Regions from separate parts of the Actinomadura rubrobrunea NBRC 15275 genome, predicted to be linked through region 2. Evidence: riboswitches for the same ligand, from Rfam matches in the RefSeq annotation. Region 2 holds a riboswitch; the other holds the start of a gene.
The links. A riboswitch is a leader RNA that binds a small molecule or an ion and turns the genes downstream of it on or off. The one in region 2 is predicted to bind cyclic di-AMP.
Positions count from the first base shown of each region.

Region 1: another riboswitch for cyclic di-AMP. It lies ahead of AR3_RS12755 (C40 family peptidase); the one in region 2 lies ahead of AR3_RS13750 (peptidoglycan recognition protein family protein).

Region 1 covers NZ_BCQU01000033.1:6,044-10,246, forward strand. Annotated here, with positions in the region: gene AR3_RS12745 (RDD family protein) at 1-436, opposite strand, end outside; gene AR3_RS12750 (amino-acid N-acetyltransferase) at 440-928, opposite strand; cyclic di-AMP (ydaO/yuaA leader) riboswitch at 1,324-1,527, shown strand; gene AR3_RS12755 (C40 family peptidase) at 1,531-2,544, shown strand; gene AR3_RS12760 (LuxR C-terminal-related transcriptional regulator) at 2,835-3,065, opposite strand; gene AR3_RS12765 (LacI family DNA-binding transcriptional regulator) at 3,628-4,203, shown strand, end outside.
Region 2 covers NZ_BCQU01000037.1:24,254-28,456, reverse strand. Annotated here, with positions in the region: gene AR3_RS13755 (cytochrome ubiquinol oxidase subunit I) at 1-1,027, opposite strand, end outside; gene AR3_RS30550 (hypothetical protein) at 1,066-1,206, opposite strand; cyclic di-AMP (ydaO/yuaA leader) riboswitch at 1,410-1,557, shown strand; gene AR3_RS13750 (peptidoglycan recognition protein family protein) at 1,908-2,687, shown strand; gene AR3_RS13745 (thioesterase II family protein) at 2,721-3,503, opposite strand; gene AR3_RS13740 (non-ribosomal peptide synthetase) at 3,631-4,203, opposite strand, start outside.

The DNA.
Region 1 (4,203 bases), on a different contig from region 2:
TCGCCTCATAGAGGAAGGGCAGCACCGCAAGGACGGAGAACAGGGTGAAGATGATGGGCCAGTTCCAGATGCCGCCCTCGCTGGTGGCCTTGCTCCCGGAGGTGTCGAGGCCGATGATGCCGACGGTGATGGGCACGACCAGCGCGAAGCCGAAAACGGCGACGAGCGCGTTGTCGATGATGCGCGCCCCGGCCCTGCGGAGGATCGGCGCGAGAGGAAGGCCCGCGGCGTCGTCGTAGCCGCCCGCGTCGTACGCCTGGACGGAGGGCTGCTGCCATTGCTGATGCCACTGCTGCTGGGGAGCCACCCCACCCTGCCACAGCGACCCCTGGGAGGGCTGCTGCCATTGCGGGGAGCCGTACGACGGTCCGCCCTGATACGGCGGGCCCGGGGGCTGCCGCGGATACTGCCGTCCGCGGTGGGGGGAGTCGGTCATCGGTCAGTCCTCCAGGCGAAGCAACATCCGGGTATTGCCCAACGTATTCGGCTTGACCCGGTCGAGGTCCAGGAACTCGGCCACGCCTTCGTCGTAGGAACGGAGAAGCTCTTCGTACACCTCGCGCGACACCGGCGTTCCCAGGATCGGCTCGAAGCCGTGCCGGGCGAAGAACTCCACTTCGAAGGTCAGGCAGAACACCCTTCGTACTCCGAGTTCCCGCGCGGTGTCGAGAAGCCGTTCGACGATGCGGTGCCCGATGCCGCGTCCCACGTATTCCTTGTCCACGGCGACCGAGCGCACCTCGGCCAGGTCTTCCCACATCACGTGCAGGGCGCCGCAGCCCACGACGCGCCCCCCGCGCCCCCGTGAGCCCTCTCGGCCCTCCGGCGCCGCCGCCTGGACGTCCTCGGCCACCCAGAACTCCTGGACGTCCTCATAGAGCGTCACCGTGGACCTGGCGAGCATCCGCGGCCCTGACCCGGCGTACATGTCGATGAGCCGCCGGATGTGCGGCACGTCGGCGGTGCGGGCCCGCCTGATCACGACTTCCACAAACAGGCGACATTATCGGACCGGAAGCGGTCACCTGTGGCCGGTCGGTCACCTTCGGCCGTCGGCGCGTCACGCCGATGGGACACAAGGGCCGACGGGGCGACGCGCCGGACGCGAGGGCACGGACGCCCCGCGGACGCCGCCGCGCCAACAAAGGCGACAGAAAGTGAAATAGCGCACACGGATGTGATCGCACAAGCCCGCTAGCACGGCGATCGCCCGCGCGCGTTACATCTGAGCGCCGATGAGCCCTCTGCGATTTCGCATGTTCTGGTTGGCAGGGAACGAGCGCTCCGTTAGTCTCCTGCGCTGACATCGGCCCCCGTGATCGGTTGGCCGAACCGCCGAGTCCCGTGGGGCCGCATCCGCCGCCCCGCAGGAACCGGGGACCCGCGATCGGACGGTTCCGGGACGACTCCAGAGCCATGCCGACCTGGGGTGAATCCGCACGGTGCGGACGCTCCGCACGTGCGCGGAAGGGCAGGCTCCGGCCCGAACCCGTCAGCTCACCCGGTAGGCGGACGAGGAGAGGAGAGTTCGTGGAGCCCTCGCGCCCCGCATCCCGTTCGCTCGTGCGGCGCGCCGCGCGCGTCGCCTTCCGTCCCGGCCGCGGAGCCGCCGCGGTGACCGGTGCGCTCGCCGCCGTCTCCCTCGTCGCGGCCGCGCCCGCCCCCGCCGCGCACGCCGACCCCGAGCCGTCCACCAAGGAGCTGCGCGACCAGGCGACCGAGCTCGCCGACCAGCTGGAGCGGCTCACCGAGCAGTACAACGGCCTGCGCGTCAAGCTGAAGCAGTCGCAGCGCGCCGCCAAGGTCGCCGGCGAGAACGCCAAGCGCCGGCAGAAGGAGCTGGAGGAGGTCCGCGCCAAGGTCGGCCGGCTGGCGGCCACCAGCTACATGCAGGGCGGCGCCGACCCCACGGTCTCGTTCCTGGCCGCCCAGAACCCGCAGGCGCTGCTCGACCAGGCCGCCACGCTGCATTACTTCGCCACCCAGGACGGCACCAAGGTGCAGGGCCTGATGCAGGCCATGCAGGCGGCCGAGCGCGCCCGCAAGGCCGCCGAGGAGCGGGCCAAGCAGGTGGAGCAGCTGCGGTCCCAGCTGGAGGAGCAGCGCAAGAAGGTCACCGCGGCGTACGAGAAGGTCCGCGGCAAGCTCGTCAAGCGGGACCCCACGCAGCTGGTCAAGCTGCCCGTGGTCGGCACCGGCAAGGCCGCCCAGGCGCTGCGGTACGCGATGACGAAGATCGGCAAGCCGTACGTGTGGGGCGCCGCCGGGCCGAACGCCTTCGACTGCTCGGGCCTGGTGATGTGGGCCTACCGGCAGGTGGGCATCAGCCTGCCGCACTACACCGGCAGCCAGTGGAACGCCGGCACGCACGTGCCCCGCGACCAGCTGCAGCCCGGCGACCTGGTGTTCTTCTACTCCGACCTGCACCACGTGGGCCTGTACGTGGGCAACGGCAAGATGCTGCACGCGCCGCGGACCGGTGACGTGGTGAAGATCGCTCCGATGGCCGGCCGCCCGTACGCCGGCGCCGTCCGGGTCGCCTGAGCCGAGCCGCCCGCGGCGATGGCGCCGGACGCGCACGGCCTCGCACGCTCGGGCGCGCACGCCCGTCGTCGGAGGCGCACGGATCCACCGCGACGGCGGACCGGGCCGGCGTCCTCCCGACGGGCGTGCGCACTGCCCGCGGGGACCGGACCACGTCCGCGGCGACGCCCTCCCGCAGGGACGCGCCTGCGGAGCGCCGACGTCGCCGCGCGGGGTCGGACGGTGGTCGCCGATGCTCGGTCAGAGCTGCCGCGCCGTCACCCGCCGGGGGGCGGGCGAAGGGCGCGCCCCTAGATGAGCTGGCGCCGGGCCGCCCAGACCACGGCCTCGATCGGCGTGTTGACCTCCAGCCGGTCGCAGATGTTCCGCAACCGGCGGCGCAGGGTCCGGGCGCTCAGCTCCAGTTTGCGTGCCGCCACGTCCGCGGTGACACCGCTGGCGATCTGGGCGAGAAGCTTGATCTCCTCCTCGCTGAGACGCAGCTCGTCGGTGCCACGACGTGCGATGGTGGCCTGTTCCACTCCGTCCTCCCTCGTCCGTGGTGATGACCGCGGGGATGCAGCCGTCCGCTGCACAGGCACGGGCGGGCCTCGATCTGTACGCGTCGGGTTGCCGGGTCCGGGGCGGGGGGCCGGACCGAGATCATCGGTGTCCCTTGCCGTCTGGCGCGCTTGGCCGGAGGTGGCCGATGGGCCGATTGCTCGGCGCCGAACGGGAACCCCGGGTAACGATTCACTCGTTAGGCCGACCGGACGCGGATGCGCCTTCCATCGCGTCGGGCGCGCTCACGACGTCGTGGCGGGCTTGCGGGGGAGCGCGTCGTGCACGGGACGGGTTCTGGCCGCTGGTCACGTCAACCCATCCCTCCTCGTCCGATCCGCCCCTACCATCGAGGGCGATGATCGTGAATCGTTTCAAGGCACGCTTCGGCTCGGAACGCTAGGCGGCCGGATCCGGCCCGTCAAGCGTGCAATGAGTACGTTGTGTGGTCTTGCGACTACGGTCCGCGACCGACTTCGCGGGGGCATGGTCCGGACAACTCGATAACCTGCGAAAACAAGTCCGGGGTCGACGAGGAGAGAGTTGCCTCAAAGCAGTATCCGGGAAGTCGCGAGGCGCGCCGGGGTCTCAGTTGGGACCGTTTCGAATGTCCTAAACCGGCCAGACCTCGTGGCCGAAGCCACCCGTAACCGTGTACGCGCAGCCATCGAGGAACTCGGCTTCGTACGCAACGAGTCCGCCCGGCGGCTGCGCCAGGGCCGCGGCCTCGGGCCGGACGACCCCCGCCTCCGGCCGTTCGGCGTCGTCGTCGAGGACCTGGCCAACCCGTACGCCACGGACGTCGCCCGCGGCGCCGAACAGGCCCTCAACGCGGCGGGCCGCGACGTCCTGTGGCTCACCAACGACAACTCCGCCGCCAAGGAGCGCCGCTGCCTGGAGCTGCTGGAGCAGCAGCACGCCGCCGGCGTGCTCATCACCCCGGTGGGGCTCGGCGCGTCCGGCATCACCCGGCTGCGCGCGGCGGGCATGGCGGTGGTGCTGCTCGACCACACCGGGCCGGGCGTGTGCTCGGTGCGGGTCGACCACGCCGCGGGCGGGGCCGTCGCCGCCCGGCACCTGATCGGTCTGGGCCGCGAGCGGGTCGCGTTCGTCACCGGG
Region 2 (4,203 bases):
AGAGGCCGAGCAGCAGCAGGCCGAGCCCGATCGCCACCATCACCTGGAAGCACAGGTGCACCGGGGTCACCGGCGGGCGGTCGGCGGCCGGGACCGCGTCCAGCCCTTGCACGACCGTGCTCGGCCGGAAGCCGACCAGGATCGACAGCGCGTCGGGGATGTGGAGGGCGTACCGCAGCCGCCCGTCCAGGTAGACGCCGCCCAGGGACAGGTCGACGTGCGAGGAGGTGCGGTTGAGGCCCTCCATGGCGGCGAGCTTGGTCGGCTGGTGGTGCGCGAGGAACCGGGCCAGGGAGTCCCCGATCACGATCTGCACGGGCGTGATGGCCGCCGCGGCGGTGAACGGCAGCAGGAGCCCGATCCGGTGGTAGCGGTCGCGCCGGCCGCGCAGCATCGCGGCGGCGTACACCGCGGCGATGCCGAACCCGGCGACCATGAACGCGGCGAGGATCATGTGGACGGTCTGCAGCGGCGTGGCCGGGTTGAACATCGCCTCCCAGGGGCGCACCCCGGTGACCGTGCCGTTCGTCAGGTCGAACCCGCGCGGCTGGTTCATCCAGGCGTTGACGCTCACCACGAAGAACGCCGAGGCGACGCCGGCCACGCACACCGGCAGGCCCGTCAGCAGGTGCAGGCGGGGCGGCAGCCGGTTCCAGGCGTACAGGTAGATGCCCAGGAAGACGGCCTCGATGAAGAACGCGAACCCTTCCAGCGCGAACGGCAGGCCGATCACCTGGCCGTAGGTCGCCATCAGCCCGGGCCACAGCAGGCCCATCTCGAAGGACAGGATCGTCCCCGACACCGCGCCCACGGCGAACAGCACGCCCATCGCCTTCGCCCAGCGGTGCGCGAGCCGCTCGTACGCCTCGTCGCCGGTGCGCAGGCCGCGCCACTGCGCGAACACCGTCAACGCCGGCATGCCCACGCCGAAGCAGGCCAGGATGATGTGCCAGCCGAGGGAGATCGCCATCTGCACGCGCGCCGCCACCAGGTCGGCCGGTGTCGCGGCGACGTCCGACAGCACCATGCGATCCCTCCTCGACGTGATCGGTCGATGACTGTCTGTTACATCACCAGGAACGGCGACTTCACTCGCCGCTCGGCTCCGGCGGCCTTGCGAACCTCGGCGACACGGGCGGCGGCGGGCCCGTGCATCACGTCCACGCGCTCGGCGACCACGGACTCCGCGACGGCGGAACGACGCACCGGCCGCCCCCGCCACGGCAAGGGGAACGGTGTCCTTGGTCACACGCTCCCCCAGACGGTCCGCGACTGGTGGAGCCGGTGTGAAAGGCGAGATTCCTGTGGTCGGCGACTTTACAGATTTTACCTTTTGCGGTTTGCGAATTCTTTGCCTCATCTCCTATGGTCCCTGGTATTCCGCAGCCGGTCCGCCGTGGCGCGGACCTGCCGGCGGGACGCCTAATCCCGGCGCTGGACGCCCGGGAACCGGGGACCCACCCGCCTTTCGGGGTGAATCCGCGACGCCGTCGCGGTAGGGCCGCTCCTTGGCCCGAACCCGTCAGCTAACCCGGTCGGCAGTCAAGGAGAGGAGAGATCATGCAGGAGTCGCCGAGGCCCGACACGCCCGCCGTCCTGGTCCGACGCCCCCGCCTTTCCATGAAGGCTCCGTCGCCCTGATGCATCGGGCGGCGCCGGCCCCGGCGCCCGCCGCGCCCCTCGATCCGCGCGTCCGCGGTCCGCGCCCTCATTCGTCCGGGACGGCGATTCCACCGCCGACTCCGACAGGGGCACGCATTTCTGACCCACGTCACCCCCGCGGGCGATAGAAGCCTTTCTCGGAATCGCCCGGTTTTCTCAAGCGCGCCCCGACTTCCCACCTCAGCAGGTCTTTTCCGCCTGCCCTGTTTCGGCTGCGCGCTGCACATTCGAAAGGAAGTCCCCCCATGACTTCGAGCGGTAGACACCGTCGCGTCGAGCCTTGGCCCCCTCAGCTGTCGCGCCGCGCGGTCCTGCTGGGCGGCGGCACCCTGGGGGGCGTCGCGGCCCTCGGTCTCGCCACGGCGATGGGCCCGCCTCCCGCGCACCAGGCGCAGACCATGGCGAGCGTCGCCGACCCGCAGACCGGAAGCGGCGGGAAATCCCGGACCCGCCGGTCGGCCGCCGGTCCCCCGCTGATCCACTCGACCGAGGACTGGGGGGCGCGCACCCCGTCCCGGCGGGCGACCGTGCTGTCCCGCGCCCCCCGGTACCTCGTGGTGCACCACACCTTCACGCCCAACGTCGGCGACTACTCGCTGCGGCAGGGCTTCCGGCTCGCCCGTTCGATCCAGGGCGCGCACATGGGCCAGGGCTGGGGCGACACCGGCCAGCACTTCACCGTCAGCCGCGGAGGCCACATCATGGAGGGCCGCAAGGGCAGCCTCGCCGCCGCGCGCCGGGGCAGGATGGTGATCGGCACGCACGTCGCCGGGGCGAACGGCTACACCGTCGGCATCGAATGCGAGGGGACCTACAACGCGACCCTGCCGCCCCGCCGTCTGCTGGACTCGCTCGCCGAACTGCTCGCCTGGCTGTGCGTCCAGTACCGCCTCGACCCGATGAAGGCGATCGTCCCGCACATGAAGTTCAACAGCACCGACTGCTGCGGATACGCCTTCGCCCCGACGCTGCCGCGCCTGCGCCGGGACGTCGCCAAGCGGCTGCGCACCGCGAAGCTCGCCTGACGACGCCGGCGTCGGGGCGGGCGCCGGCCGGTCTCACCGCCTGACCGCGTCCGGCACGGCCGGGCTCCGCGTGATCCTCCAGGCGGCCAGGACGTGCGCGATCTCCGCCGTGACGTCGGCCGCCGCGGAGTGCAGGAAGAAGTGGTCGCCGGGGAACACCCGCAGCCGGCAGCCGGCGGCGGCCTGCTCCCGCCATCGCTCCAGGGTCGACGGCGGCGCGACCTCGTCGGCGGCTCCCCCGAACACGGTGATGGGGGTCGCGAGGGGCGCCTGGCGCCGGTGCTCGTAGGTCTCGACGACGGAGAAGTCGGCCTTGAGTATGGGCACCATCAGCTCCATCAGCTCCGCGTTCTCCAGGATCACCTGGGGCGTCCCGCCCAGCCTCCGCAGATGCCGCACCACCTCCGCGTCGGTGGCCGAACGGATCGGCGGCAGGGTCGGCGGGACGCCGGGAGCGGTCTTCGCCGAGAGGAACAGGTGCACCGGTGCGGGGTTTCCCCGCGCGCGCAGGGCCCTGGCCAGCTCGAACGCGATCAGGGCGCCCATGCTGTGGCCGAACAGGGCGAACGGGCGGTCGAGGGCGGTCTGGAAGGCGTCCGCCAGGGCCTCGACCAGCGGCGGCAGCCGGGTGAACGGCGCCTCCCGCATCCGGCTGCCCCGGCCCGGCAGTTCCAGGGGGTACACGCTGATCCAATCGGGGAGCAGGTCCTGCCAGCCGCGATAGACCGCGGCGGCTCCGCCCGAGTAGGGCAGGCAGAAGAGCCGCAGCTCGTCGTCCGGGCGCAGCTCCCGGCCCACCAGCCAGCGTCTGTCCACAGCATCTCCTCCTGTCAGGGTCTCCGGCCGTGCCCGAGCCGGACGACCGGTCGGCCGTGTGAGCCGACGGCCGTCCGGCTCGTCGGTGATCCGCCGCGGATGCCCGGGCGGCGCCCGCCCCCGCCGGTCAGATGCGGGCGTCGTCGCCGAGCGGCATCTCCAGCACCCTGCGGCGGATCTCCGCCACCGTCCGATCGGGGTCGGCCGTCACGAGGTCGATGACGGTGGGCCACTGGCGCATCATGACCGCGATCACCCGGGCGTCGAACCGCTCCGGCGAGTGGAGCCACATGCCCCGCAGCTCCTCGCCGTCCTCGCGCATGATCAGCGCGAGGTCCACGGCGGACGCGTCCAGATTGATGACGACCTCGGAGAACACGTAGTCGTCGCCGATCTTCATGTCGAGCGGCGCGGCGGACAGGCCGTGCAGGTCGAGTGCGGGGACGTCCGCGTTGAGGAGGTTGAAGGAGATCGCGAACGGGTCGCGCCCCTCCTCCCGGGCCTCCTTCAGCGACCAGACCGGCACGTCCTGGTGGGCGTAGGCGCCGAGCGTCGCCTCCCGGACCTGCCGGACCAGCTCGCGGAAGGTCGGGTCGCCCGACAGGTCCGACCGGACGAGCAGGTGGTTGACGAAGAAGCCGATCATCTGCTCGGTCTCGGGCCGCTCCCGTCCGGCCACCGGGAAGGTCACGGTGACGTC